One region of the Sinobaca sp. H24 genome, then DNA from elsewhere that is predicted to be linked to it. Evidence: riboswitches for the same ligand, from Rfam matches in the RefSeq annotation. Region 1 holds a riboswitch; each other region holds the start of a gene.
What was found. Region 1 has a riboswitch for glycine ahead of gcvT (glycine cleavage system aminomethyltransferase GcvT). Riboswitches for the same ligand answer to the same signal wherever they lie in the genome.
Positions count from the first base shown of each region.

Region 2: linked by a shared signal. The riboswitch ahead of MMY81_RS08280 (serine dehydratase beta chain) and the one ahead of gcvT (glycine cleavage system aminomethyltransferase GcvT) in region 1 are both predicted to bind glycine.
Region 3: linked by a shared signal. The riboswitch ahead of gcvT (glycine cleavage system aminomethyltransferase GcvT) and the one ahead of gcvT (glycine cleavage system aminomethyltransferase GcvT) in region 1 are both predicted to bind glycine.

Region 1 covers NZ_JALBWT010000027.1:35,116-45,327, reverse strand. The annotation lists partial or broken gene gcvPB (aminomethyl-transferring glycine dehydrogenase subunit GcvPB) at 1-1,322, opposite strand, end outside; gene gcvPA (aminomethyl-transferring glycine dehydrogenase subunit GcvPA) at 1,319-2,671, opposite strand; partial or broken gene gcvT (glycine cleavage system aminomethyltransferase GcvT) at 2,690-3,785, opposite strand; glycine riboswitch at 3,925-4,022, opposite strand; gene MMY81_RS24330 (DUF2759 domain-containing protein) at 4,039-4,206, opposite strand; partial or broken gene MMY81_RS24325 (MBL fold metallo-hydrolase) at 4,365-5,002, shown strand; partial or broken gene MMY81_RS24320 (DUF2626 family protein) at 5,072-5,309, opposite strand; gene MMY81_RS24315 (hypothetical protein) at 5,426-5,737, opposite strand; gene MMY81_RS24310 (competence type IV pilus minor pilin ComGF) at 5,734-6,180, opposite strand; gene MMY81_RS24305 (hypothetical protein) at 6,173-6,505, opposite strand; gene comGD (competence type IV pilus minor pilin ComGD) at 6,489-6,938, opposite strand; gene comGC (competence type IV pilus major pilin ComGC) at 6,938-7,246, opposite strand; gene MMY81_RS24290 (hypothetical protein) at 7,243-7,386, opposite strand; gene comGB (competence type IV pilus assembly protein ComGB) at 7,404-8,432, opposite strand; gene MMY81_RS24280 (ATPase, T2SS/T4P/T4SS family) at 8,422-9,249, opposite strand; gene MMY81_RS24275 (hypothetical protein) at 9,314-9,481, opposite strand; gene MMY81_RS24270 (MTH1187 family thiamine-binding protein) at 9,679-10,212, opposite strand, start outside.
Region 2 covers NZ_JALBWT010000004.1:194,476-204,687, forward strand. The annotation lists gene cidR (cidABC operon transcriptional activator CidR) at 1-540, opposite strand, end outside; gene yidA (sugar-phosphatase) at 555-1,379, opposite strand; partial or broken gene MMY81_RS08255 (zinc-binding dehydrogenase) at 1,455-1,697, opposite strand; gene MMY81_RS08260 (MerR family transcriptional regulator) at 1,868-2,602, opposite strand; gene hxlR (transcriptional activator HxlR) at 2,708-3,076, opposite strand; gene MMY81_RS08270 (iron-containing alcohol dehydrogenase) at 3,246-4,412, shown strand; gene MMY81_RS33305 (hypothetical protein) at 4,502-4,636, opposite strand; gene MMY81_RS08275 (L-serine ammonia-lyase, iron-sulfur-dependent, subunit alpha) at 4,714-5,238, opposite strand; gene MMY81_RS08280 (serine dehydratase beta chain) at 5,207-5,737, opposite strand; glycine riboswitch at 5,919-6,024, opposite strand; gene MMY81_RS08285 (iron-hydroxamate ABC transporter substrate-binding protein) at 6,165-7,130, shown strand; gene MMY81_RS08290 (class I SAM-dependent methyltransferase) at 7,114-7,713, opposite strand; gene MMY81_RS08295 (hypothetical protein) at 7,765-7,929, opposite strand; gene MMY81_RS08300 (hypothetical protein) at 8,147-8,464, shown strand; partial or broken gene MMY81_RS08305 (putative bifunctional diguanylate cyclase/phosphodiesterase) at 8,594-9,895, shown strand; gene MMY81_RS08310 (hypothetical protein) at 10,031-10,212, opposite strand, start outside.
Region 3 covers NZ_JALBWT010000002.1:132,997-143,208, forward strand. The annotation lists gene comGA (competence type IV pilus ATPase ComGA) at 99-1,160, shown strand; gene comGB (competence type IV pilus assembly protein ComGB) at 1,150-2,178, shown strand; gene MMY81_RS03815 (hypothetical protein) at 2,194-2,337, shown strand; gene comGC (competence type IV pilus major pilin ComGC) at 2,334-2,642, shown strand; gene comGD (competence type IV pilus minor pilin ComGD) at 2,642-3,088, shown strand; gene MMY81_RS03830 (hypothetical protein) at 3,075-3,407, shown strand; gene MMY81_RS03835 (competence type IV pilus minor pilin ComGF) at 3,394-3,846, shown strand; gene MMY81_RS03840 (hypothetical protein) at 3,910-4,185, shown strand; gene MMY81_RS03845 (DUF2626 domain-containing protein) at 4,273-4,512, shown strand; gene MMY81_RS03850 (MBL fold metallo-hydrolase) at 4,584-5,222, opposite strand; gene MMY81_RS03855 (DUF2759 domain-containing protein) at 5,381-5,548, shown strand; glycine riboswitch at 5,564-5,661, shown strand; gene gcvT (glycine cleavage system aminomethyltransferase GcvT) at 5,803-6,897, shown strand; gene gcvPA (aminomethyl-transferring glycine dehydrogenase subunit GcvPA) at 6,916-8,268, shown strand; gene gcvPB (aminomethyl-transferring glycine dehydrogenase subunit GcvPB) at 8,265-9,746, shown strand; gene MMY81_RS03875 (rhodanese-like domain-containing protein) at 9,781-10,155, opposite strand.

The DNA.
Region 1 (10,212 bases):
GTCTGCAAATTCATCAAGCGTTTCTTTAGCCTCTGTCTCTGTTGGTTCAAACATCATACACTCTTCTACATTAGTAGGAAAATATATAGTAGGCGATGATACCCAAAATCCAGCAGACGTTTAGCGATATCAAGCGTTCTCACACCAAGCTGTTTCTGTCTTTTTCCAGAAAGAACAAATTCGTGCTTACAGTGTCTATTATATGGAAGATCATAATACGGTTCGAGAAGTCTCATCAGGTAGTTTGCATTCAGTACCGCGTATTCAGATACTTTGCGGAGCCCCTCAGCCCCCATCGTGCGGATATACGTATGGGCTCTTACATTGATTCCGAAATTTCCATAAAAAGGCTTTACTCGTCCAATAGATTCCGGACGATCATAGTCCCATTTGTAGGTTCCGTTTTCTTCTACAAGCAGCGGTTTCGGCAGGTAGGCAATTAAATCCTTTTTTACGCCTACAGGGCCGCTGCCCGGACCTCCTCCGCCATGAGGCCCGGTAAATGTTTTATGCAGGTTCAGGTGAACGACATCAAACCCCATATCGCCCGGACGTGCTATTCCTAAAATAGCGTTGGAATTGGCTCCATCGTAGTAAAGCTTGCCGCCGGCCTGATGAATAATAGCTGCCATTTCCTGAATATCTTCTTCGAACAGTCCGAGCGTATTAGGATTTGTCAGCATCAAAGCGGCCGTGTCTTCTCCTGTTACTTCTTTTAAATGTTCAAGGTCAACCAGACCGCGTTCATCGGTCTTTACCGTTACGGAATCAAATCCAGCTACCGTAGCTGACGCCGGATTGGTTCCATGTGCCGAATCAGGAACGATTACCTTGGTTCGTTTGTGGTCCCCATTTGCCTCATGGAACGCTCTAATCATCATCAGACCGGTCCATTCTCCCTGAGCTCCTGCAGCCGGCTGAAGGGTTACTTCGTCCATACCAGCTATCTCTTTTAACTCTTCCTGCAGTTCAAACATCAGCTGCATGGCACCCTGCACCTGATAGTCCGGCTGATAGGGATGAAGATGGGCAAACCCTTTTAATCTGGCGGAGTCTTCATTCATCTTTGGGTTATACTTCATCGTACATGAGCCGAGTGGATAAAAGCCGGAATCAACGCCGTGATTTCTAGTAGATAGAGCTGTATAGTGCCTCATAATCTGGAGCTCTGATACTTCCGGCAGTTCCGGGTTTTCCGTACGCTGCATCTCCTCAGGCAGAATCATATCCAGGTCCACGTCCGGCACTTCGAGCTCCGGAAGCGAATAGCCGGTACGTCCCGTTTTACTGTATTCAAATATCAGTTTCTGTTCTTTATTCATGCCAGCACCCCTTTCAATTCTTCCACAAAGTGATCCATCTCTGCTTTGCTGCGTTTATCTGTCACACAAAGGAGCATCTGCCCTTTTTTGCCTGCCTTCGTCTGTTCCAAATCATATCCGCCGATAATGCCGCGTTCAAATAAAGAACGATTTATGTTATCGACAGAGTCCGGGAGCTGGATAACAAATTCATTAAACACAGGCTGCTCTGCTGTTATTTCTATGCCCGCCTGCTGAAGCTGCTGCTTCAAATAGTGTGTTTTTTTCACATTCTGCACAGCCATTTCTTTTACGCCCTGTCTGCCGAGAGCAGTCATTGCTACAGATGCCGCCAGCGCATTAAGTGCCTGATTCGAGCAGATGTTGGATGTCGCTTTGTCTCTGCGGATGTGCTGCTCTCTTGTCTGGAGGGTCAGTACAAATCCACGGATTCCATCTTCATCTTCCGTTTGTCCGACAAGTCTGCCTGGTACTTTACGCATTAATTTTTTTGTTGTCGTAAAATATCCGCAGTGCGGACCGCCAAACTGGGTTGGGATACCAAAAGGCTGGGCGTCGCCGGTAACAATATCGGCACCAAATGAGCCGGGTGATTTCAGTACGCCAAGTGCCAGCGGATTACTTGATACGATGAATAAGGATTTATGCTGGTGGATTAGTTTTTCTGCAGACTGAAGATCTTCAATCGAGCCGTAAAAATTAGGATACTGAAGGATAACACCGGCTGTATGCTCGTCGATTTGTTTTTCCAGCTCGTCCATATCTGTTTTTCCATCTGTAAGAGGAATGGTCTCCACTATAATTCCCGGCCCGGAAGCATAGGTTTCGATTACGTGCAGCGATTCCGGATGAACACCTTCCGACACTAAAATTTTCCGCGAGGAACTTTTGTGCTGGCTTCCTGCAACCAGTGCCGCTTCGGCAAGGGCGGTATGGCCGTCATACATAGATGAATTGGCAATGTCCATGCCAGTTAGTTCACATATCATTGTCTGAAACTCAAAAATAGCCTGCAGCTCTCCCTGGGAAATTTCAGGCTGGTAAGGAGTGTAAGCTGTATAAAATTCTGAACGCCTGATAACATGATCAACAATCGAAGGAATATAATGATCATACACTCCTGCGCCTAAAAAAGAGGGGTACGACTGCAGATCAGCATTTTTATTACTCAACTGCTGCAGTTCTTTCATTAATGCTGTTTCATTCAATGGGGCACGCAGTTTCATTTCCCCTTTGTACCGTATCTTTTCCGGAATATCGGCAAAAAGTTCTTCTGTAGTGGAAACTCCTATAGTTTTTAGCATTTCCTGCTTATCGGTTTCTGTCATGGGCAAATATCGAAAATCCATTTTTATTCCTCCTCTTTCCTATCCTTTTTTATAAAATGGAACCGGTACGACTTTTGCTGTTTTATTCTTGCCTCTAACATCAACAATAACTTCACTGCCCAACTCTGCCGCTGCTGCTTCTATTAAAACGAGACCGACATTCTTTCCAAGAGTAGGAGACTGCGTTCCGGAAGTGACAAAGCCCACTTCTCTGGAGTCAGGAGAAAATACGGTGTAGCCAGTGCGGGGTATACCTTTATCGATCATTTCAATTCCAGCAAGTTTTCTCGGAACTCCGGCCTCTTTTTGCTTTTGCAGTGCTTTTTTTCCAATAAATTCTCTGGAATCCTTCAGCTTCACAGCGAAACCCATTCCTGCCTCCAGAGGAGAAATGGTATCAGAAAGTTCCTGTCCATACAGAGGAAGCTTCGCTTCAAAACGAAGCGTGTCCCTGGCTCCGAGTCCTGCCGGCAAAAGACCGTGCGGGCCCCCTGCCTCCATGATCGTCTCCCATATACCCGCAGCATCTTCTGCTTTGCAGTAAATTTCGAATCCATCTTCTCCCGTATAGCCGGTGCGGCTTGCAAGCACCCGGCACCCAGCAAGCTCTGTCTTTTCAGAAAATCGAAAAGGCTTGATTTCTTTTAAGTTAGTTTGTGTTAATGTCTGTAGAATTTTCTTCTGCTGCAGGTCCCTGCAGGGCAAGAAGAGCTGTTTCTTTTGATATATCTTTTATTTGAACGTCCGGCCCGGCATGCTCCGTAAGCCAGTCAACATCTTTCGACGTATTGGCTGCATTAAGTACGAGAAAATATTTTTCTTCATTCAGTTGATAAACAAGCAGGTCATCAATCGTCCCTCCCTGTTCATTGCACAAAAAAGTGTACATGGCCTTGCCATTTTCCAATGAAGCCGGGTTGTTGGTAAGCATTTTCTGCAGAAAAGCCTCTGCATCTTTCCCTTCTACAATGGCTTCTCCCATGTGAGAGACATCAAACAATCCAGCTTTTGTTCTTACCGCCTCATGTTCTTCTTTAATACTGCTAAAACGAACCGGCAGCTCCCAGCCTCCAAAATCCGTTGTTTTTGCCCCATACTTTTCATATAGCGTGTAGAGCGGTGTCTGCAATGGCATTGTATATCCTCCTTCATTTGTAAAAACAAAAAAGACAGAGAAACCCCTGATATGGGTTTCTCTGTCCTAAAACCAGAAAGTTTCATCTCTATGAGACTGTCTTCGTGGGTGGCCCGCTCACGGGCACTCTCCAGAGATTCGTCGGATAAAAGTCTGTTTGCCTGAGAGATTCACTGCTGCTGCAGTTTGCTCCTTCGGCGCCGCTCCTCTGTATGCGGGCTCTCCCTTTATCGTCATCCGTCGATATTCTTTTTTATATGCTTGGTGCCCCGCTGATTAACGTCATGACGGAAAACCATCCAAAGACTAAAAAAGCGACTCCTGCAAAACCAACAGCAAAAAAATTACGGCGTCTTAATTCTCTTACTACAGCGAGAGCACACAGGATTGCCACTATTAAAAGTGTTACACCTAAAGCCATGCGGTCTACCCCCTTTAATATGTACAGTATTCTATTTACATTTTTCAAACAATTATGATATTGATTTAATTATACCGTTTGTTTTCTTATTTTGCACCTATATTTTTTTTAACGTACAATAAATGATAGACCGGCAAACGAAAGGAGTCCTCTTGATTATGGATTGGAAGCAAATACCGTTAGGCCCCCTGCAGACAAATTGTTATGTGTTATTTAATAAAAATAAAGAAGCCGTTATTTTTGACCCAGGTGGACATGGAGATGTACTAAATGCCTGGCTATCCGATAATAACCTTCAACCTCTGGCTGTGCTGCTAACCCATGCTCATTTTGACCATATTGGCGCTGTAGAAGATGTGCGTCAAAAATGGAATATACCTGTTTATCTGCATGAATCGGAACAAGATTGGCTTACAGACCCTGAAAAAAATGGGTCATCCCGCTTTTTAGGAGATGCAGCCATTAAAGCAGAGCCTGCTGACGTATTTATCACGAAAGAATCCGAGCTCAACATAGGATCTTTTCATTTTACCCTCTTTCATACTCCCGGCCACTCACCGGGCAGCATTTCTTTTTACCATAAAGAAACAAAAACCGTTTTTCAGGAGACGTATTATTTGAAAGCGGCATTGGCCGGACGGACCTGCCGGGCGGAGACTACGAAACGCTTATTACCAGCATTAACGAAGCGCTTATGCCGCTTCCTGAAGAAACTTCTGTTGCCTGCGGCCATGGGAATGTTACTACGATTGGAAATGAGATGGCCTCTAACCCTTTTCTTCATGGGTTTTCTTAAAACAATACTAGAATACAAAACAAAAAGGCTCTCGATGGGAGCCTTTTTGTTTTGAAAAAAACGGCATTTCTAATGAAAACCTGTTTCCATCATAAATGTGGTGTAATAAGTAAATCCTACAAAAAAAACGGTTAAATAGATGCCAAAAATATAAACATACATTCGTTCAGATAAGTTCATGAAACCAAGTCCAGAAAAACAGCGGTCTGAGCAAAAAAGAAAACAGCCATTTGAAACATATCCCCAACAAGAAAAGCACTGCAAATACAGTCGTCCAAAATGAAATCACCCGAAACATGCGATCCATTCAACATACCCCCTTTTCTTATCATTAGCGCTATTATGTATGCCCTTTAAATAAGAGTAGTTGTATATAGTATATAGCAGAAAACTTCTATTTGTAAATGCTTTCAAAGCTTTAGTTCATCGATTCATAATAAAAGGAGTGGCTCCTTTCCTCTCCGCTCTCGAGCTGCGCTGTAATCTTGACACGGGCTTTTCGGATACAGGAGAGCTGGAATTAATTACAGCCTTTGCTTCAGGAAAAATATATTCCTGTTTCCCCGCCTGTTTTCCATCCTGATACCATTTCTTTTCTGCATTTTGAAGCGTCCATTCCAGCCTGATACTTTGTTCATGAAGCACTGCGTTTTGTTTATGAACCGCATAGCTTCCAACCATGAGCATTGCCAGTCCGGCGCATAGTGCGCATAGTGCTGCGGCTATAGGCATCATTCCTCCCTTTTGATCCAGCCTCCATCCCTCCCTATGACCGACAGGCGGAATCCTGCAGGCGTCTCCCATTTTCGTCCGTTTTTTTCTATCACTGTAATATAAGCACCATATTTTCTGGGCTCCACGTAAAACGTTTCCACATTCTGGAGAACAATTTCAAATCCTTCATTGTTTTTTCTACGCACAATCCGGTCTTCCCGCTGTTCATAAAGACGTTCATCCTCTGGTTCTTTTATTACTATCCGGTTTTCTTCTATTTCTAACTCATGGGCATAATCAAAATCCGTTTTAAGCTGCTGAAAAAATATCGGAATGTCCTGTCTTCCTTTTATCAAATCGCTGGAGAATACCCCTATAAAAGGGATAATCAGTACAACAACAATGAGCGTTATTGCTAAAGATAGTACTGTTTCAATGAGAGTAAATCCTGATTCTTCACCCATATACATGCAGGCATTTTTTCGAATTTCGTTTATTTTGTGCCTCCCATTCCACACAAACCGTGGTTCCGCCCTTTTCCCTATAGCTGTGTAAAGTATATATGTCCCTCGGGCTCTTAGACTGATAGGGCTGTTTCGTAACATCTGCTGTGTTTACAAGCCATGCCTCTTCTTCCAGAACAGCCAGAGCTCTCTGCTCTTCCTGAACCGAACGAATTTCTATAGAAGCTGTTGTATACAAAGGAAGCACGAACAGTCCGGCAAGCAGAATTAAAGCAAGAGCCCCTGTGGATTCAAGCAGCGTAAAACCCTTATCCCATTGGTTCAATATAAAACCTCCCGCTGCCAAGCAGAAAAACCAGTCTGTACCGCTTATTCGGTGTATCAATCGTCAATGTTCCCGGCCGGCGGATGTTGCCATTTGCCGTAAAAACAACATCTGACTCTTTTAAACTGGCGCTTTCTACATACACTCCTTCCGGCATTTTCTTTGATTTAACAGCTGATGAATGAAAAGGTTTTATGCTGTAAGATCCAGCGCTTGAATTAAATAAAAATTGAGTTACTTCTTCATGAGAATATGCGTATTGCTGGGCAAACAGCAAATCTTCTTCAAGCACATGCAGAAATCGTTCGATTTCTTTTACCTGATAAAATGTATAGAGACTGTGTATAGGCCAGGCAGTAAATATAATAAGTATTCCCAGCACAATCAGCATTTCTGTCATCGTATGCCCTTTTTCATTGAATACTGGTGTCATTAAGACCCTTTGCGCACTTTCCCATTTTCCAGTACGAGAGGCGATTCATCCGGGCAGGTTATTCTATCGACATATTCCGCTTCCTGAAGTTCACTGAGAGAAGACGGGGCTTTATTGTATTCTACTGCATATGCGGCTGCCTGTGATTCCAACAGTTTAATCGTAGCGTCACAGCCTTTATTCTGAGCCACTCCGTTATTGGTAACAACGTTTGGAATGGCAATCAATAAAAGAACGGTAATAATCAATAGAACAATAAGCATTTCCACCATCGTAAATCCCGATTCTTTCATATTTCTTTTTGTCATGCGCCGTTTCTCCTTTGAATAATAATTTTTAACAGAGCTTCAATATTTTCCTCCTGAATCTGTTCAAGCTTTGTTACTTTTTCCTGAAGCACCATAAATTCTTCTTCTGCAAATGGTGTCTTTTCTGATATAACCGGCATCTGTGTACCTCCTTTTTTTAAATAGCATTCATTAGTTCAAACATTGGTAAAAATACGGCAAGAAACAAGCTGAGAACAATAAAACCTACAGCCGAAAATAAAACAGGCTGAAAAATCATTACCGCTTTTTTGACTTTTTCTTCGAGAAGATGCAAAAGCCTCTCGCTGTAAAACGATAAATGATTTCCTAATTTACCCGAAGCCTGCCCGTGGGATATAACAAATTTCATTTCTTCCTGAAAAACATTAAGGGCTTCCAGCGCATCGGCTAAGGGCTGTCCTTCCCTGAGGCGATCCTTCAGCGCACACCCCTGTTCTTGAAAAAACAAAAAATGATCCTGTTTTTCAAACACAAGACAGGCATTATGAATGGACAGTCCTCCTTTCAACAGACTACTCATTTGGAATGAAAAATACTGGGTAAGAAATAATCTAATATAAGAAGATAACAGAGGAATACGCATGAGGTGTTCTACTTTTTTTGTCGGGGAAATACGTCTGAAGTAAACGGTCCACCAAAGAACAAGCACAATCCCTGCAAACATAGGTGGAATAAGCAGATAAGGTGCATAGCGGACTCCAATAAAGACCGCATTCGTAAATAAAGGCAGCTCCACGTGCAGAGAGGTAAACAGCTGTTCAAACTGCGGGAAAAGGTATTGAAGCATAACAAATCCAATCATAAAAAGGATCCAAATTAACAGCAGAGGATACATCGACATTTTTTTCAGCTCATGCAGGACCGCAAGTCTTCTCGCATAATGTCTTCCGGCATCTTCCAATCCCTGGTTAAGCGTGCCCGACTGCTCTGAGAAATAAACAAATGCAGTGACGTCTGCTGGAAAATGAAGCGGCGCCAGCAGATCGTGAAAAGAACTCCCTTTTTTTAATTCCTCTATCATCCATTCCACATTTTCTTTAATAAATTGAGGCTGTTCCCATGTAAGCAGATGAAGCGCCTGATCAAGAGTATATCCGTTTGTCAGCAGTTCCCCGCATTTTTCCAGGAAAGCTGCCTTGTCTTTCTTTTTCCATTTATCTTTCACTGGTTTCCTCCTTATCGAGGAAATAATAAGACGGCAGCAGTTGAAAAGCCGCTGCTTTCGCTAATTGACGCTCATAAATAGGGTTGGATTGATTGGAAGATTGGAGAGGGTTCTGCAGCGCTTTCTGGAGACTGGAACCAGTCAGCATATCATAAACAGGGAATCTGGAGGCGTGCTGATGGCGGGAGCATAAAGGAGAGCATGGGGAAGGATAACACCAGCTGCAGTGACGGAGTATGAGCTCCTGCGTGGATACGGCAAGCAGTGTTTCTTTTAGATCAAGTCTGGAGCAGCCAAAATCATAAAACCGCTGCAGTGCACTCACCGGTGATTTAGCATGCATCGTAGTCAGTACCAAATGTCCTGTTAATGCAGCTCGAATGGCGAGACGAGCCGTTTCCTCATCACGTATTTCTCCGACCATAATAACGTCCGGGTCCTGGCGCATCGAAGCTTTTAATAATTCTGAATAGGTCAGCCCGGCTTTCGTATTAACGCTCATTTGTATGTAAGCATCGTTTTTTATCTCTACCGGATCTTCTATACTAATAACTCTGACTCGTTTTTTTATTTCATTCATTAACGTATAAAGAGAGGTCGTCTTTCCTGAACCTGTGGCTCCTGTTAGTACAATCATACCGTTGGATTTGTTCATAAGAGAGGTGAATAGCTTTCTAATGCAGGAATCAAACGACAAATACTGCAGTGTCTGTCCGGCAGTTTGAGGTAAAATACGAATCGAGAGGCTTTCTTTAAACTGTGATGGAATCGTGGAAAATCGTAGATGAACGGCTGGAGAGGTATAGCGGATAAATATAGAGCCGTTTGGGGACGCCTCTGCTCACCTATATCCATGCCCGCTCTGAACTTAAAATGGGCCGTCAATCTGTCGGATTGACGTGATGAAATAGAGTGGCTGAAATGAAGCATGCCTTTAACCCGAAAAAAACAGCTGTTTCATTGTCTTTCGGATGAAAATGAATATCTGATGCGTGCAGCGCTAGTGCTTTGTCTATTAGCAGCCTGCTTTGTTTTTCAATATCCTGCAATCACTGATCCACCTGCTTTCCTTTAGAATATTATTATTGTACTCTATCATATAGAATTTGAAAAGCTTTCGAACTAAATAAATTCTATATTTTTACTTTTTATAAAGTCTTTATGCCTATAATTTATTTATTTAAAAAAAGTAAGGCATTCTTCGTTTGAACGAAGAATGCCTTACTGTAAAGAAAAGCAATGCTTTTTACATTTTATCTTGAACAGAATCCAGTTTCCTTTTCATCTGTTTTCCTTCTTTATCACGACGGTCATCAATTCGAATATTGGTGGACACCCGTTGAGCCCCTCTTTTAAAAGGAATTTCATGAATCTCTTCTATGACTGCCAAAAGATCTTTCATGTCTCCTTCGATTAATGTGCTCATTGGCGTCAGCTGAACGTCAATTTTATCCGTGTGCTGATCCAGCACTTTTTCAATCTCTGCTACATCTTCGCTCATTCCTGTATCTTTTCCAATTGGTACTACTGTAATATCAATAATTGCCATAATATCCCTCTCTTTTTTCAGTAATAATTGATAGGCCAGAACGGCTGCAGTGAGATGCTTATGCGACGGCTCTGCACAAGCTATATGCTTTTGCGTCCAGTAGGACATACGCAAAAGCCGCTTATGCCATCTATTTGTGCTGCTTTTATAAAGCCATTTATAGCCCGCAGCGGCAAAAGCTGCATTACCCCAGGCACTTCTGCGGCTGCTGTGGACAGGTCTAATAAACTC
Region 2 (10,212 bases), on a different contig from region 1:
CTGTTTACGCGAGGCAAGCGGATGAGCGGGAGGCACAACTACTTTTAAATCTTCTCTCATAAACGAAAAGGCATGAAACTCCTCCGTATTGGTCGGAAGCACGGTAATCCCAACATCAAGCAGATCCCCGCGGATATCCTCTTCGATCTTTTTGGTACCGTTTTCCTGAAGCTGAAACGTAATGTTGGGATAAAGCTGGTGAAATTCTCCAAGAATTTTAATAAACCGGTCGGCATCCATAATCGGCGGCAGCCCGATGCGGATGTGCCCCTTCTGCAGTCCCATTAAGTCGTTAAGCTCGGTCTGCAGGCTGTCAAAGGCGCGGTTGATCGTTTCTGCCTGGCTGAGAATCAGCCGGCCGGCATCGGTGAGCACGAGCTGCTTGTGCGACCGGTCAAACAGCTCCGCACCGAGGTCGGTCTCCAGGTTTTTAATCATTTTGCTGATAGTTGGCTGTGTGATAAATAAATGTTCCGCGGCTTTCGTGAAGCTTTGAAAACGGGAAACCTCAATAAAGTATTTCAAATGGCGGATATCCATACGACCGCCTCCTTTTATGACGATGGATGTTTGGCGAGTACGAGTTTTTGGATAGCATCCGCGACGCCGTGTGCATTATTGGAGAGCGTTTCATAGTCCGCGTGCTGCTTGATCACAGGAATGGCATTTTCCATGGCCACGCCGCAGCCGGCGTACTGTATCATCGACAGATCATTGCCGTTATCCCCAATACACATGACTTGCTCCCGGGTAATGTCAAGACTTTCGGCCAGCTGCTGTACCGCACTGCCTTTGCTTGCCTGCGGATGCAAAATTTCAAAAAAGTAAGGCGCGCTCTGTACCATAGTGTACTTCTGTTTCAGCGAATCCGGCACGGCTGCAATAACCTCACTCAATTTTTCCGGATCATGGATAAACATAACCTTTGGAAAAAGCGTCCCTTTTGGCATTTCCTCTACTTTTCGGTAGCTGAGCGGAAGTTGGGTCAGGTGAGCTTCCAGGATCGTATACCGGCTGATGTCTTTATTAGGTGTATAGACCTGCTTAGAATCAAAATAATGCATCGGCGTCTCAAGCTCCCGGCTTACTTCGTACAGCTCCTCAAGGTTTTCGTGAGTCAGCGACAGCTCGTTTACGACGCGGCCGGTATGCGTGTCCTGAACGAGCGCCCCGTTGTAGGCAATAACGTAGTCCCCCTCGTCTGTAAGCCCGAGTTCATCCAAATAGCGGTGTACGCCGCCAATCGGGCGTCCGGTGCAGAGAACAATGTGGGACCCTTTGGAGCGGGCTTCGAGCAGCGTCTCCCGCACCTCCGGTGTAATCTCGTGCTGATCGTTCAGCAGCGTTCCATCCATATCAATAGCTATTAATTTGTACATGGGAAATCTCCTATCCTGTTTCTCTATTTTTCTCTCTATCAGCATAGCGCGTTTAAGAAATGAAATCTATCCTGTCTATGGAAGCAGAACCACTTTCCCTAGTTTTCCGGCTTTTTTAAAATACGTCTGCGCTTTTCCCGCCTCTTCTAATGAAAAAGTACAGTCGATCACCGGTTTTATTTTCCCGGCAGCGACCGCGTGTAGCAGATGTTTGAATTCGGCCCTTGTTCCCAGCACAGAACCGTAAAGCGTAATATGTTTTAAATAAAGAAGCCGGAAATCAAGCTCTGTTTTCTGGCCGCCCGCTCCTGCGGGAACACGTCCAAGCCCTTGCTAAGGAGCTGGACATCCCTTTACTGTTAAAGCGATGCACTCCTGACACTAAAAACGTTATCTTTATCATCATAGCGTGTTAAAGGGCCGAAATCCATCCCGTTATCAGAAAAAAAGCGCCGCTCCAAAGAGAGCAGTGCGCTATGGATGGCGGGTTAAGAAGAAAGACGGGCGTTTCCGTATATCCGCATCGCTTCTTGCATAAATACAGCCAGGCCGTCTCCAAACTGATCAATGTTTTTAGTGAAACGCTCGTCCTCTGTATACATTCGGCCTAAGCTGATAAACACTTCCGGCGGATATTCCCCGATCGTCTGCAGCAGGTCGTACCAGTGACCGATTCTTTGCTGCACCTCGTCAGATCCCGGGTCTTTCCGACGCACTTCTGCCAGGCTCCGGTAGATGTCGTTAAATCGCTCCTGTTCGTTCTCGCTCCAATGATTGACGTTCCGATTAACGGCGTTAACTTTTTCTCTGCCCCAGCGCTTCTGTGCTTCTTTTTCATATGGGTTGGTTGAAAAATCAAACCCTTTAAATTTATCTGGGTTGTTCATCGTCTTCTCTCCTTTATGGTGACGTATCGTCCGGTCAATCGTGCCGATCATCTCCTCAATCTGCTGCTGTCTGGCGCGCAGCCTTTCTTTATGACCGGCAAGCATAGATACCTGTTCCTCTGTCGTTAAGGCGGGCATGGTCTTAATAGTGGCCAGCGGGACTCCGGCATCCCGCAGAAGCAGAATCTGCTGGAGACGGTCCATCTCATCATCATTGTAGAGCCGGTAACCTGATTCTGTGCGCATCGAAGGCACCAGCAGGCCGATGTCATCATAATGGTGAAGCGTGCGCACACTGATTCCGGCAGTTTCTGCCGCTTCCTTAATTTGGAGCATCCTTTTCTTCCTCCTTCCTATCTTTACTATAAGGTCTGACGCAGCGTGAGGATCAAGGGGCTGCAGATAAAAAAATCCCGCCCGGTAGCCGGACGGGATTTGTGTTTATTTTACGTGGGCCTGGATCGTTTCTTCATCCATCTTGAGTACATCGGTCATGTAGCCTCTGCCCCAGTCATACATTACATCCAAAATAGGAATTAAGGTTTCACCGTGGCTCGTGAGGGAATACTCTACTTTAGGCGGAACGACCGGATATACTTCCCGGTGCACGATCTGGTCTTCTTCGAGTTCTCTGAGCTGGGTGACTAGCATGCGCTGCGTAATACCTGGAATCATGGCTTTCAGCTCACCGAATCGTTTGGTGCCTTCTTTGCCCAGATGCCAGATTATCAGCATTTTCCATTTGCCGCCGATAATCGATAAAGTTAGTTCTTTTTCACAGTTGTACACTCTTTCATCAAATCTACTCATGTTCTTTATCCCCTTTACAGGCTGATATGGCCCAATAGTATACTTTTTATCACTATGTGCGGTAAATGTGGGTACTTACATTATCTGCTGGTACGAAGTATACTTGATTTTGTGCCCGGGGTAAAGAACCTCTCACACTTTTTCAAACAATCAACTGGAGGTTTTACCTATGAATAGATTTACCATACCAAGAGATATTTATTTCGGAGAAGACGCACTGGGCGTACTCGAAACACTTGAAGGCAAAAAAGCCATCCTCGTTATCGGCGGCGGCTCTGCCAAGAAAAACGGCACGCTGGACGCCATCGAGCAGAAACTGGCTAAAGCATCGATTGAGACAAAAGTAATCGAAGGTATATCCGATGAACCAACGACGCAGAAAATCAGCGAAAGTGCTTCCGTTCTGGAATCCTTCCAGCCGGACTGGGTCATTGGTATCGGCGGCGGCTCTGTTATGGACGCAGCCAAAGCAATGTGGGTCTTCTATGAGCACCCGGAGCTGACGTTTGAAGATGCAACAAAACCTTTCGAACTTCCACGTCTTCGCGGCAAAGCGAAATTTATTGGCATTCCAACAACAAGCGGAAGTGCTTCTGAGATTTCCAACCTGTCTGTTGTAACCGATGCGGAAACAAATATCAAATATCCAATGGCTGACTTTGAACTAACGCCGGACATTGCGATCATTGATCCAATGACGGTAGATCAAATGCCAAAAGACGTAACGGCCAACACAGGCATGGATGCCGTAACGCACTGCATTGAAGCATATGTAGCGAAGCCGCACACGGTATTTACCGATGCATTGGCTTTGGAAGGCGCAGAAATTTTGAAAAATGACCTGCTCCGCTCGTATGACGGCAATAAAGAAGCCCGCGAACAGGTACACTATGCACAGGCAATGGCCGGTATGGCGTTTGCCAACGCTGTTCTTGGTAACGCGCACAGCCTGGCTCACAAAAGTGGTCCAACATTCGGCATCGCCCACGGCCTTGCTAATGCGATCTATCTTCCGTACGTGATGCAGTTCAACCGTTCTGTTTCAGCTGACCGCTTTGCAGTAATTGCAAAACGCATCGGCCTGAACGGTACGACATCTGAAGAGCTGACCGATTCGTTGATCGAATGGGTTCGCGACTTGAACGTACAGATGGAAATTCCTTCTACCCTGCAAAAATGGGGACTTGATGAAGAAACGTTTACTTCTCACGTAGCGGACATGGCGAAAAATGCTGTCGGTGATCCGTGTACCGGCACTAATCCCCGCGAAACATCCGAAGCAGAGATGAAAAAATTATACGAAGCTGCTTATTACGGACAAGACGTCACGTTCTAATACTGCTTACCTCAAAAAGCCCGCTTCCTCTACTAAGAGGAAACGGGCTTTTTTACTGAAAAAAACAGCTTATTTTGGAAATCTCGTAATCAGCGGATTCTGCGGGTGCGCATCCGCCCCCGGCTTTTATGCCGTTTTTTTGCATTTTTGCTGCGCTCGATCCGGTGCATCGACACGCCAACGAGCAGGGCGCCAATAATTGATAACCATAAAATCAGATCCATAGCCATCCTCCTTTGCAAAACGAACTCATATAGGTGTTATCATATCATAGAAAAGAAGGCATTTCTCTAATCCCCTGTTAAAAAGAACAAGGCCTGGCCGCCATCGCTGCTGACGCTTTCTGTCCGGCAGGGGTTACCGCAAGTCCGCCTTTGGAAGTTTCTTTTAAAGCAGACGGCATGCTGCTTCCAATGCGATGCACGGTATCAATCACTTCATCACAGGGTATTCGGCTTTGTATACCGGCTGAGCCTGCAGTAGGCGTAGCAACGATCACTTCCATGCGGGCATTGCTCTCTGAGACAGCCATCGCAAACAGCATAGCGTCACTGATTAAAGTTCCGGACAACGGTGTGCCCTGTTGAACATAGTCGTTCATACGGGAGGCATCACCGCCCGAAAGACCACTTTCGGATTCACAGGTATTAGCTGTTCCTTTTTGGACAGCCTGCTTCATTACCTGCAGCCGTTCTTTCATCTGCAGACGAACTGCTTCCTCTGATCTGCCGGACCGAATAACTTCCCGGTTAAGCATCCATTCTCCTATAGAACTGCTTCCTGCCTCTGCTGCCTCAACTATATCCTTCATTCGCTCTTTCATCATGAATATCTGTCCTCCTTTTTTTAAAGTCGGCTGCAATTAGTTTTAATGCTGCATCGGCTGCGATTGCAATATGTACTGGTTCATTATTGAGCGAGCGGATTTCTGACAGCCCTCCGCCGATAGAAGCTCCTTCTACTATTACAGTTTGTCCAGATAAGTGAGCTTTAATAACAGCAGTGTTCGGATGACCGTCCCATCCCACGTCAGTCATTGGATTTAGTATAATATTCATTTTCATGTCCTCTGCTTCTTTCTGTGACTCACGTATACCGTGTGATCGAGCATCCATACCCAGCAGTCCGCCAACAATCGCTTTATCAGTACCATGCCCTTGAAATGTATCGGCAAAAGAACCATATAAGGTGATTTCTGCCCATTCCGGTACGTTCCCCAGCCATTCATAAACGAATCGTCCAATCGAAACCGCACCCGCTGTATGGGAACTGGACGGTCCTACCATAATTGGTCCGATAATATCAAAACAACTGTCAAAACTCATTAAACCCACGCTCCTTATTGGATTGATGGATTTTCTCTTATCCAGTAATGCTTCACCGCGCAAAAAAGGGACAGAGAAAAGCCAGAATTTCTTCTGCCTTTTCTCTGTCCCTTTTACCTGAGAGATTTGCTTCAAACAAGGAAGCTCCCCTTTGGCGGCCCGCAGGCTCTCTCCAGAGTTGCATCCAGCAGCGGTCAGTTTACCTGAGAGTTTAGCCGCCAAGGCTTTTTTGGCGAATTGCTCCTTCGGTGCCGGATACTTAAACCGGTCTCTCCCCCTGCTGTCATTTGCCGAACATATTATTTCTTTGAATATACCGCTGTATTCTCTTAAAGTCAACGTTCTATTATATCTGGACAAACAAAAATATTCCTGTTATGTTTTAAATGATAATGATTTTCAATATCAATAAAGGATGTGTATGTATATGTTGAAAAAATGGACGACAGCTTCTGTTTTTCTTTTCTGTCTTGCGCTTTTTCTTTCCGCCTGCGGAAACAGCGGCTCTGAGGAAAACAGCGATACCGGAGAAGCCGGACAGGCTGAGGAATCCAGTGACACGAGAACCGTTACCGCTGAAAATGGTGAAGTGGAAATCCCGGCAGATCCGGAGCGTGTTATTGCGCTGCAATTCGCCGGCGACCTTCTTGCTTTAGGTATTGAGCCCATAGGCGTGGATTCTACAATAAAAAACAATTCCGAACAGCTGGGAGAGGAACTGGCTGATGCGGAAGATGTAGGAGATCCCTCCGTGGAAAAGGTCCTGGAAATGGAACCGGATCTTATTGTAGCCCCTACATATTTAGACGAAAATGTTATCAGCCAGCTCGAACAAATTGCTCCAACGGTTACTGCACCATGGGCGGAGATGGATGCAAAAGAAGAAGTGGCATATTTCGGTGAGATGCTTGGTCGTGAAGAAGAGGCAGATGAATGGATTGCTTCCTACGAACAGCAGGCCGAAGACGCCCAGGAACAAATCAATGATATTATTGATTCCGGCGAAACCGTGGGAGTGTATGAATTATCTGCGAAGGAAATATACGTCCACACCACACCGGGACGCGGCTCCTATAATTTATACGAAACCCTGGGTCTGCCTGCTCCTGACCTCGTTCAGGAGGAAGTACTGGATCCCGGCGAACAGTTCGCAGCGCTTTCTCTGGAAGCACTGCCCGACTATGCAGCGGACCATATGTTTGTCACTGTCTATGAGGAAGGCGGCGTGGAAGAAGCAGAACAATTAATGGAGAGTTCCATTTGGAAAAGTCTGCCTGCTTATCAAAACGACCAGATATATATGGTGCCACTGGAGAAATTCTGGTTTAATGACGGAGTTTCGCTGGAAAGACAGCTTGATATTCAGGTGGAGGAGCTTACTTCAGGGGACTGACTCCAGAAGGTACATAAGCTTCTATAATGAGAAATAGTCCGCCGTATAATGAACGAACCTGATTGATGCGCAGCGGACTTTCTTCCACCAGCTGCCGGGTCGGCCGGTTCAGCTGACAGCCCTCTGCGGCCAGCTGCCAGGCTGGTGTTAGAAAATCCTGGAGCGCCGCCGCCTTTGGGTGATGATCCATTCGAACATGCTCAAATAACTGTACGCGCCCCCCTGGTTTGACGACTCTAGCAGTTTCGCTGAGAGCGAGTACGGGATCCGGGATTGTGCAGAACGCAAGAAAGGCGGCGGCTTCATCAAACGTATTATCAGGAAAAGGAATGCATTCAGCAGAAGCTTCTGCCCAGTAGAGTTCCCCATGCTTTCTCTTACGGGAAATGCGTCTGATTTTAGCGGCATCCGGCTCCAGCATGGTGACACTTTCCGCCTGCTGATAGTAAGGTATCGAAGCACCTGTACCAGAGCCGATATCAAGCACATGTCCTTTAACAGATTCGAGCATCCCGCGGCGTATCTGCCTAAAGCGGCTGTGTTCGAGCGGAGCCATAAGCATATCGTAAATACAGCCTTTCATTTTTTTCCCCCAGACAAAACCGGTTCTCTAGAAAGAGGACCGGTTTTTTATTTATGATTCTTCAGCGCCTGCTGCGTTTTCTTTTGGACGCTTCCGTTTTATATCGATAATGCGTCCGCCGGCAAAGCCTTCGTTAATCATGCGGTCGATATCAAGTTCATATTCTTTTATTTCATCACGAACGATACCCTTTTTCTCTTTTTCAGGAGCAGTCATCTTTGCCACCTCCCTTCTTGAAAAACGGCTCACCTGAAAAATAAATCAGGTATATTTTCTTACTCCTATTATATCATGATCTTCAAGATATGAATCATTTCCTACATTTTATTTCGTTCACTGTGGTAGAATATACTTAACTATATTCTCAAATTATGGTAGAAATATAATATTATATCCATTCTGCTTTAATTTAGAGTTTGAAGGAGAAACGATAATGCCTTATATGGAAATTAATTATACAGAAAAGCTGGATCACATTGTGTCGGAAGCAATTGATTATTTAAGCGCTTCTCTGCAGGCAAATACAATATTTTTTTCCACTACCGATGGAAACGTTAACACGATAAGACGCGTTTTCAATCGCAGGCATAAGCTGCTAAAAGAAGGCGAAATCCGGGATTACCGCCACGAGTTCTGCCAGGTGGTTACGCGGAGTGGAGAAAACCCGCTCGTTATTAATGATTTAAGTCTTCACCCGCTCACGAAAGACCATCCGGTTACCCGGCTGGTGGGCACCGGCTCTTTAATGTGAGTTCCTATTTATACAGAAGAAAAAGTTATTGTCGGAAGCCTCTGCGTTCTGGATCTCGATCCGTATCATTTTGCGGAGGAACATGTACGGCTGATGAAAATGCTTGGGTTTATTGTCAATCAGAGTCTAATGCTTGAAGATGCCTTAATAACAGACAGGCTGACAGGTTTATACAATCGTTCTTATATTTTTGATCATTTTCCGTGTTACAGTACCACCCACTCCCGAATAGCGGTTCTTTATTTGGATTTTGATTACTTTAAAGAGATAAACGACATATACGGACACGCCGCTGGAGACAAAGCACTTCAGTCAATCAGCCAATGTCTAACCACTTATCTTCCCCCACAGAGCACGGTTGCCAGAATCGGAGGCGATGAATTTGTTGTGCTGATCCCCCAGGAAAACATACCCCTTACTCAAGCATATATTCATGATATTTTCGATCATATTCATAAAGAGTGTCATAACGACGGAATGATTATTGAAGGAGATAAGATATTTTTCACGTTCAGTGCCGGGGTCAGCATGTATCCGGAAGATGGAAACGTCATGGAAGACCTTTTGAATAAAGCCGATATGGCTATGTATGGGGCAAAAGATAAAGGTAAAAACCGAGTGGAGTTTTACAAGGAGGATATACTGGGGACCTACACGAGAAACTTCTTTATAAAAAACGAGTTGAAGCAGGCGGTAAAAAAAGAGCAGTTCCACATTATGTTCCAGCCGCTGGTTGAACTGGGGACAAACCGGATAATTGGTGCCGAATCCCTGCTCCGCTGGACGCACCCTTATCTGGGAGCTGTCTCTCCCTTTGAGTTTATTCCTATCGCAGAAAACGCCGGCCTGATGAGAGACATTGGCAGCTGGGTGCTGGAAGAAAGCTTTCGCCTGACCGGGGACTGGATAAAATCGCGGAAAGACGACTTTCAACTTGCGGTCAACATCTCTCCGCAGCAGTTTGAGGACGGGCAGATGGCTGAAAATATCATTACGCTTCTTCACGATTACCAAATTCCACCCTCCCAGCTTAATATTGAAATCACCGAGGGCATGATTATCCGCCAGGAACAGCAGTCACTTGATCTGCTGCGCACACTGAAACGAGAAGGTGTTCAAATCGCACTCGATGATTTCGGTACCGGATATTCTTCTCTTTAATATTTAGCTTCATTTCCAGTTGATATGATCAAAATTGATAAATCCCTGACTATGAATCTGGATGCCGCCTCGAACAAAAAAATCATCGAAGCGATTATTCGATTAGCGGAATCAATGGATATTGTACCGCTCGCAGAGGGTATTGAAACAAAAGAACAGCTGGCCTTTTTAAAAGAAAATGCCTGTTTGTTTGGCCAGGGCTATTATTTTGACAAGCCAATGCTGCCCGAAGCATTTGCCTCTAAGTATTTACAAGGAGATGTTGTATAACCTATCCTTCACATTTATAAAAACAGCCGCGCAGGTAGTCTCTGCGCGGCTGTTTTTATAAAGGAGATTCCTTATAGCTGCTGAGACGAAGAGCAAAAGGAAAAATCAAAAAGACTAGGACATAACTTACTGTTATTACACCTGCCACTTGAACAAATGATAAATTAATAACACAAATACCAGCAGGCTGGCGGCGGCCACAAAGTACAATAAGGCAAAGCGGATCATAGAGGTGAACGTCGGATACTGGGTTTCCCCGCAAAAAGGACAATCCCACTGATTCCCCGAACGACTTAGGTTGGAAAGGGTCTGCTTGT
Region 3 (10,212 bases), on a different contig from region 1:
AAGTAAAAAATTTGAATTTATTTCATTCGAAAGCTTTTCAAATTTTAACAGATAGAGTACACTAAGATTATTCTAATGGAAAGCAGGTGACTCATTGATTGCAGGATATTGAAAAACAGAGCAGGCTGCTGATAAACAAAGCACTGGCGCTGCATGCTTCAGATATTCACTTTCACCCGAAACATAAAGAAACGGCAGTTCTTTTCCGGGTAAAAGGCAAGCTGCATTTCAGCCACGCTATATCAACCAATCAGTCTGACAGATTAACCGCTCATTTCAAGTTTAGAGCAGGCATGGACATAGGCGAACAGAGGCGTCCCCAAAACGGCTCGATATTTATCCGCCACACTTCTCCGGCCGTTCATCTACGTTTTTCTACGATTCCTTCCCAGTTTAAAGAAAGCCTTTCTATTCGTATTCTTCCCCAGAATGCCGGTCAAACGATGAAATCTTTATCTTTTGACGCAAGTATTAGACAGCAGTTTACCTCCCTTATGAACAAACCCAACGGTATGATTGTATTAACAGGCTCTACAGGGTCAGGAAAGACGACGACTCTTTACACATTAATGAATGAAGTAAAGAAACAAGTGCGTGTTATCAGCATTGAGGATCCGGTGGAAATCAAAAATGATGCTTACATACAAATGAGCGTCAATACAAAAGCAGGACTGACCTATGCAGAATTATTAAAAGCTTCTCTGCGTCAGGATCCGGATGTTATTATGGTAGGCGAAATCCGCGATGCGGAAACTGCACGTCTCGCTGTTCGGGCGGCTTTGACAGGCCACTTGGTGTTAACGACGATGCATGCTAAATCACCGGTGAGTGCGCTGCAGCGGTTTTACGATTTCGGGTGCACCGATCTCGATTTAAAAGAAACACTCCTTGCGGTCTCCACGCAGAAGCTGGTACTTCGTTACTGCAGCTGGTGCGCTCCATCCCCATGTTCTCCTCATTGTTCCCATCACCAGCATTCTTCCAGATTTCCTATTTATGATATGTTATCCGGCTCCAGCCTGAAAGCGGCTCTTGATCATCCCATTCGAGCATCCCGACAGCGCAGTCCGTCATACCGTCATCAGTTAACGAAAGCTGCGGCTGTTCAACTGCTTCCGTCTCATTACTTCGTAAACGAGGAGGAACGCAGTGAAGGATAAGTGGAAAAAGAAAGAAAAAGCAGTGTTTCTGGAAAAATGCGGAGAACTGCTGACAAACGGTTATACCCTCGATCAGGCTCTTCATCTGCTCACATGGGAGCAGCCTCTTCACATTAAAGAAAATGTCGATTGGATGATAAACGAGTTAAAAAGAGGCAGTTCTTTTCATGACCTTCTGGGTCCACTCCACTTTCCGGCTGATGTCACCGCATTTGTTTATTTTTCAGAACAGTCAGGGACGCTCAGCCGGGGGTTGGAAGACGCCGGCAGGCACTATGCAAGAAGACTTGACGTTTTGCATGAACTAAAGAAAATGTCGATGTATCCTCTGCTTTTAATTTGGATTCTTTTTATGATTGGATTTGTAATGCTTCAGTATTTATTCCCTCAGTTTGAACAGCTTTTCACCTCGCTGCATGTAGAGCTTCCTTTTTTTACAAATGCCGTATTTATAGGTGTGCGCTCCGCTCCTTATTTTCTCATTCCTCCACTTGCAGGAGGCATTCTTCTAATGTTTTGGTGGGCGGTCTTCTACAGGCGTATGTCCCCGACAAAAAAAATGGAGATTCTTCTGCGGATACCCTTTCTTTCCTCTTATATAAAATTATTTCTTACCCAGTATTTTTCATTTCAAATGAGCAGCCTGCTGAAAGGAGGACTGTCTATACATAATGCCTGCCTCGTATTTGAAAAACAGGATCATTTTTTATTTTTTCAGGAACAGGGCCATGCATTAAAAGAACGTTTGAGGGAAGGCCAGCCTTTAGCCGACGCGCTGGAGGCCCTGAAAGTTTTTCAGGAAGAGATGAAATTCGTTATCTCCCACGGCCAGGCTTCCGGAAAGCTGGGAAATCATTTATCGTTTTACAGCGAAAGGCTTCTGCAGATTCTCGAGGAGCGGGTAAAAAAAGCTGTGATGATTTTTCAGCCTGTATTATTTTCGATTGTCGGCTTTATCGTTCTCAGCTTATTTCTTGCTGTGTTTTTACCAATGTTTGAACTAATGAATGCTATTTAAAGGAGAGATCAGTACATGCCGGTTATAACAGAAAAAGTACCCTTTGCAGAAGAAGAATTTATTCAGCTGCAGGAAAAAGTAACAAAGCTCGAGCAGATTCAGGAAGAAAATATTCAGGCCCTGTTGAAAATTATCATTCAAAGGAGAAGTGGAGTATGAAAAAAAGGTATGAGAAAGAAGCTGGCTTTACGATGGTGGAAATGCTGATTGTGCTGCTGATTATTACCGTTCTTTTATTAATTGCTATTCCAAATGTAGTCACAAACAACGGAGTAGCACAAAACAAAGGATGCGATGCTACGATTAAGCTTCTTGAATCCCAGGCAGCGGCGTACGCAGTCGAATTTAATAAAGCACCTGCTTCGCTGAGTGAACTTCAGGAGGCGGAATATGTCGATAGAATCACATGCCCGGATGAATCCACTCTTGTGTTGGAAAACGGGAAGGTACGCAAGGGGTCTTAATGGCAGCCGTTTTAAATGAGAAGGGGCATACGATGGTAGAAATGCTCATTGTTCTAGGTATGCTGGTCATATTTACCGCCTGGCCGATTCATAGTCTTTATACGTTTTATCAAGAAAAAGAAATCCAGCGGTTTTTGTACACCCTTGAAGAAGATTTGTTATTCGCCCAGCAGTATGCATATTCTCATGAAGAGGTGACCCATTTTCTATTTGATTCAAACTCTCAGTCCTATCACATTAAGCCGTTTCATTCCCCGGCGGCCGCATCGAAACAAATGCCTCCCGGTGTGTATATAGAAAGTGCAAGTTTAAAAGAGTCGGACATTGTCTTTACGGCAGCCGGAAATATCCGCCGGCCTGGAACGTTAACGATTGATACGCCGAACAGGCGGTACAAACTCGTTTTTCTCCTCGGCAGCGGGAGGTTTTATATTGAACCAATCTAATAAAGGTTTTACGCTTCTCGAATCTACGGGTGCCCTTGCTTTAATTCTTCTTGCCGGCTTATTTGTCCTTCCTTTATATATTACTGCGGCTGTAGAAATTCGTTCCGTGCAGGAAGAACAAAAAGCACTGGCTGTGCTGGAAGAAGAGGCATGGCTCGTTAATACAGCAGAGGTTACAAAACAGCCCTACCAGACCCAAAGTCCAAAAGGCATATACACATTACGAACTTATGAAGAACAGGGCGGCACGACGGTCTGTGTAGAATGGGAGGCGCAAAATAAACGAAACACGGAAAAATGTCTGCATGTATACGGATAAAGACTCAGGGTTTACCCTTATTGAAACAGTACTTTCCCTCTCCATAACGCTTATTGTTATCGTTTTAATTATTCCACTAATAGGCGTATTCTCAAGTGATGTAGTAAAAGGAAGGCAGGATATACCTGTGTTTTTCCAACAACTTAAAACGGATTTTGACTACGCGCATCAATTAGAAGTAGGAAACGGCAGGCTGGTGATAAAAGAGTCTGTCGATACGCGTCTCTATGAACAACGGGGCGACCGGATTGTAAGGAGGAAAAATAACGAAGGGTTTGAAATTGTTCTTCAGAATGTGGAAAACTTTCACGTAGAACCAAGAGAGTATGGGGCATATATTACCGTAACAGAGAAAAATGGACGCACATGGGAAACAGCAGCAGGATTCCGGCTGTCAATTATAGGGAGGGATGACGGTTGGATCAAAAGGGTGGAATGATGCCGATAGCAGCTGCTGTATGTGCTCTCTGTGCGGGACTGGTGCTGCTCATGGTTGGGAGCTATGCAGTTCACAAAACAAAACGCTGCTCTGCATGAACAAAGCATCCAACTGGAATGGATGCTTCAAAATGCAGAAAAGAAATGGTATCAGGAAGGAAAACAGCCGGGAGAACAAGAGTATGTGTTTCCAACGGGAGAGGCGGTCGTGGTCTCAACCATTACCGGACCCGGGACGTCCCGCGTGATGATTTCAGCAGAGCTCGAGGGCGGAGAACGGAGAAGTCATTCCTTTTCTTATGAATCCGCACAGGAAAGCTTTGAAAGCATTTACAAATAGAAGTTTTCTGCTATATACTATATACAACTACTCTTATTTACAGGGCATACATACTAGCGCTAAAGATAAGAAAAGGGGGTATGTTGAATGGATCGCATGTTTCGGGTGATTTCTTTTTGGACGACTGTATTTGCAGTGCTTTTCTTTGTAGGGGACATGTTTCAAATGGCTCTGCTCTTTTTCGCTCAGACCGCCGTTTTTCTTGGATTAGGTTTTATGAATTTATCTGAAAGAATGTATGTTTATATTTTCGGCATTTACTTAACTGTCTTTTTTGTAGGGTTTACCTATTACACGACTTTTATGATGGAAACTGGTTTTCATTAAAAAGCAGATAAACTCTTTTCAAGCAGAAAGGCTCTCCTTTGGAGAGCCTTTTTGCATGGCGTACATTATTTTTAAGAAAATCCATGAAGAAAAGGATTGGATGTCATTTCATTTCCGATGGTCGTCACATTTCCGTGGCCGCAGGCAACTGCGGTATCTTCAGGAAGAGGCATAAGGAAATCATTAATGCTTTTGATCAGTGTTTCGTAATCTCCTCCGGGCAGATCTGTTCTGCCAATCCCATTTTCAAAGAGCACGTCTCCTGAAAATACCGTTTCGGTCTCTTTATGATAAAAAGAGACGCTGCCGGGGGAATGGCCGGGAGTATGAAATAGGCTGAAGTGAAAAGAACCTGCTTGAAGTTCGGATTCTTTAGTAATAAACACATCGGCAGGCTCCGCTTTTATGGTGGCCCCGCCAAGAAAACGGGAGGATCCATTTTTTTCGGGATCCGTAAGCCAGTCATTTTCTGTTTCGTGCAGATACACCGGGATGTTCCATTTTTGACGAACATCTTCAACCGCACCAATATGGTCAAAGTGGGCGTGGGTTAATAAAACAGCCTGTGGGCGGAGATCGTTTTCAATCAGCCAGGTATTTAAGATATCCCCGTGGCCGCCGGGATCAAAAATAACAGCCTCTTTATTTTCATTAAATAAAACATAACAATTCGTCTGTAGAGGGCCTAACGGTATTTGTTTCCAATCCATAGCAGGAATGGCTCCTTTCGTTTCGCAGTCTATTAGTTATTGTACGCCAAAAAAAATATAGGTGCAAAATAAGAAAACAAACGGTATAATTAAAGCAATATCATAATTATTTGAAAAATGTAAATAGACTACTGTACATATTAAAGGGGGTAGGCTGCATGGCTATAGGTATAACACTTTTAATAGTGGCAATCCTGTGTGCTCTCGCTGTAGTAAGGGAAATAAAGCGCCGTAATTTTTTCGCTGTCGGTTTTGCAGGAGTTGCTTTTCTAGTTTTTGGATGGTTTTCCGTTATGACGATAATAAGCGGAGCACCGAGTATATAAAGTGAATAATGACGGATGACGATAAAGGGAGAGCCCGCATATAAAGAAGCGGCGCCGAAGGAGCAAACTGCAGCAGCGGTGAATCTCTCAGGCAAACAGACTTTTATCCGACGAATCTCTGGAGAGCGCCCGTTCAAACGGGCCACCCACGAAGACAGTCTCACATAGAGATGAAACTTTCTGGTTTTAGGACAGAGAAACCCCATGTCAGGGGTTTCTCTGTCTTTTTGTTTTATAAACGAAGGAGGATGCATATGCCATTACGAACACCGCTTTACCCACTTTATGAAAAGTACGGCGCAAAGATAACGGATTTTGGCGGCTGGGAGCTGCCGGTCCGCTTCAGCAGCATTAAAGAAGAGCATGAAGCTGTAAGAACGAAGGCGGGACTGTTCGATGTGTCTCATATGGGAGAAGCAATCGTAGAGGGGCAGGGAGCAGCAGCTTTTCTACAGAAGATGCTTACAAATAATCCGGAAGCGTTGGAAAATGGCAAAGCGATGTACACTTTTTTATGCAATGAAGACGGAGGTACAGTAGATGATCTTCTGGTTTATCAGCTGAATGAGGAAAAGTATTTTCTTGTCCTAAATGCAGCCAATACATCAAAAGACATAAACTGGCTTACCACCTATGCCGGCCCGGATGTTCAAATCAAAGATATATCATCAGAAACGGCTCTTCTTGCTCTGCAGGGACCAAAGGCAGCAGAAATACTGCAGACTTTAACAAAAGCAGATTTAGATGAAATCAGACCGTTCCGCTTTCTCGAAAAGGCGGATATCGCCGGATACCGGGTGCTCGCCAGCCGTACCGGCTATACCGGAGAAGATGGATTTGAGCTTTACTGCCGGTCCGAAGATGCTGAGGGGCTATGGGAAACGCTGATGAGCGCGGGCAGTACCCACGGCCTTGTGCCGGCTGGTCTCGGTGCCAGAGACACGCTTCGATTTGAAGCAAAGCTTCCCTTGTACGGGCAGGAATTATCTGACACTATTTCTCCGCTGGAAGCGGGAATGGGTTTTGCAGTAAAGCTGAAGGATTCCCGTGAATTCATAGGAAAAACAGCACTGCAAAAGCAGAAAGATAACGGAATTCCGCGAAAACTGGCCGGTATTGAAATGATTGATAAAGGCATTCCCCGTACCGGATACATTGTATTTTCCACTGATAATAAAGAGGTAGGATTTGTGACTTCCGGGACACAGTCGCCGACTCTTGGCAAAAATGTCGGTCTCGTTTTAATGGAAACCGAAGCTGCGGAGATAGGCAGTGAAGTTATTGTAGATGTTAGAGGCAAGAATAAAAAAGCAAAAGTCGTACCGGTCCCGTTTTATAAAAAAGGATAAGAAAGAGGAGGAATAGGAATGGATTTTCGCTATCTGCCTATGACAGAAACCGATAAACAGGAAATGCTCAAAACCATAGGGGTTTCCACTACAGAAGAACTCTTTGCTGATATTCCTGAAAAGATACGCTATAAAGGGGAAATGAAACTGCGTGCCCCATTAAATGAAACGGCATTAATGAAAGAGCTCCAGCAGTTGAGCGATAAAAACGCTGATCTTCAGTCGTACCCTTCCTTTTTAGGAGCGGGGGTTTATGATCACTACATTCCTTCCATTGTTGATCATGTGATCCGGCGTTCAGAATTTTACACAGCCTACACGCCTTACCAGCCGGAAATTTCCCAGGGGGAACTGCAGGCAATTTTTGAATTTCAAACGATGGTATGTGAATTGACAGGGATGGATATTGCCAACTCGTCTATGTATGACGGCCATACCGCGCTGGCCGAAGCGGCACTGGTTGCAGGAAGCCAGCACAAAAGCCCATCGCGGAAAATTTTAGTATCGGAAGGCGTTCATCCGGAATCGCTGCATGTAATAGAAACGTATGCCTCCGGACCTGGGATCGTGGTAGAGACTATTCCGCTTACGGATGGAAAAACAGATATGGATGCACTGGAAAAACAGATTGATGAACATACGGCCGGGGTTATCCTGCAGTATCCTAACTTCTATGGTTCCATTGAAGATCTGCAGGCCGCCGAAAAACTGATCCATCAGTATAAATCACTATTTGTCGTATCCAGTAATCCTCTGGCACTAGGCGTACTGAAATCACCCGGCTCATTTGGTGCAGACATCGTGACCGGCGATGCACAGCCATTTGGGATTCCGACGCAGTTCGGGGGCCCACACTGCGGTTATTTTACAACGACGAAAAAATTAATGAGAAAAGTACCGGGCAGGCTCGTCGGCCAGACGGAGGACGAGGATGGCATCCGTGGATTTGTATTGACGCTTCAGACGAGAGAACAGCATATACGCCGTGATAAAGCGACGTCCAACATCTGTTCCAACCAGGCACTCAATGCCCTGGCTGCATCTGTAGCCATGACGGCGCTCGGCAGGCAGGGAGTCAAAGAGATGGCCGCCCAAAACGTTAAAAAAACACATTATATGAAACAACAGCTGCAGCAGGCAGGAATACAAATAACAGCAGAGCAGCCCGTTTTTAATGAATTTGTTATTCAACTCCCGGACTCGACCGATAAAATAAACCGTGCCCTATTCGAACGCGGCATCATTGGCGGATACGACCTGGAACAGACGAAAGCAGGCAAAAAAGGACAGATGCTGCTTTGTGTAACAGATAAACGCAGCAAAGCAGAGATTGATCTCTTTGTGGAAGAACTGAAGGGGGTGCTGGCATGAATAAAGAACAAAAGCTGATTTTTGAGTACAGCAAAGCTGGTCGTACAGGTTATTCGCTGCCGGAACTGGAAGTACCTGATGTGGATATGGATACCATTCTGCCTGCAGAAATGCAGCGGACAGACAGCCCGGAACTTCCGGAAGTATCAGAGCTGCAGATTATGAGGCACTATACAGCACTATCGACTAGAAATCACGGAGTGGATTCCGGCTTTTATCCGCTTGGTTCATGTACGATGAAATATAACCCTAAAATGAACGAAGACTCCGCCAGGCTGAAAGGATTTGCCCATCTTCATCCGTATCAGCCGGACTATCAGGTGCAGGGCGCGATGCAGCTGATGTATGAGCTGCAGGAAGAGCTCAAAGAGATAGCAGGAATGGATGAAGTGACGCTTCAGCCGGCCGCAGGAGCGCAGGGGGAATGGACCGGCCTGATGATGATTAGAGCGTTCCACGAAGCTAATGGAGACCTTAAACGAACCAAGGTTATTGTTCCGGATTCGGCACACGGCACAAATCCAGCGTCCGCTACGGTAGCCGGGTTTGATTCAGTGACGGTAAAAACCGATGAACGTGGTCTGGTGGATCTTGAGCATTTAAAAGAAGTCGTTGGGGAAGACACGGCAGCTCTAATGCTTACAAACCCAAATACACTTGGCTTGTTTGAAGAGGATATCCAGGAAATGGCGGCGATTATTCATCAGGCTGGAGGCAAGCTGTATTATGATGGGGCGAACTCCAATGCTATATTAGGAATAGCGCGCCCGGGCGATATGGGATTTGATGTGGTTCACCTGAATCTGCATAAAACATTTACCGGCCCGCACGGAGGCGGTGGTCCGGGAAGCGGACCTGTAGGTGTAAAAAAGGATTTAATCGCTTATCTTCCGAAACCGCTGCTTGTAAAAGAAAATGAAGCCTACAAATGGGACTATGACCGTCCGGAATCTATTGGACGTGTAAAACCTTTTTACGGAAACTTTGGCATTAACGTACGTGCGCATACGTATATCCGCACGATGGGGGCTGAAGGTCTGCGTAAAGTGTCTGAATATGCAGTTCTGAATGCAAACTACCTGATGAGGCTTCTCGAGCCTTATTATGATCTGCCGTACAATAAACACTGCAAGCATGAATTTGTTCTTTCCGGAAAAAGACAGAAACAGCTCGGGGTCAGAACGTTGGATATTGCGAAGCGGCTGCTTGATTTCGGCTATCATCCTCCTACCATTTATTTTCCTACCAATGTAGAGGAGTGTATGATGTTTGAACCGACAGAAACCGAGGCAAAAGAAACGCTGGATGAATTTGCAGACGCGATGATAACGATTGCCAAAGAGGCGGAAGAAAATCCGGAAACGGTTCAGGAAGCCCCTCATACAACCGTAATCAAAAGACTCGATGAGACGCTGGCTGCAAGAAAACCCGTGCTACGGCATGAATTTTCTAAAAAAGAAGAAGCTTATCAATCATAGAACAAAAAAGCTGTCTCCGCGGGGAGACAGCTTTTTATTTTCTAATTTTGCCGGTCCATTTTTTGAAGCCGGTTTTTAATTGATAAATGTCCTCATTGCCGGTTTTCTTTTGGATAACACGAGCCGCCTGCTTGCTGCGGGACCCGGACTGACAGTATAAATAGACCGCCTGATCCTTCCGGATTTCCGTAATGCGCTGTTTTAACTGGGAAAGCGGAATGTTTCTGGCGCCGAGTATATGGCCGCCGTCATATTCACGGGGTTCTCTTACGTCAATCAGCTGTGCTTTTCTGTACCCCTGTTTGAATTCTTCTTCTGTCAATTCTGTTAGAAACTTAGGCTTTACAAGCCTTCTGTATAGTAGAAATGACAACAAAACGATGATAATACCCCATAGGATCCAAGCCATATTTGTTCCTCTCCTTTAAAAAAAGCTCACAAGGAATATTATAATAATTTTTGCTTC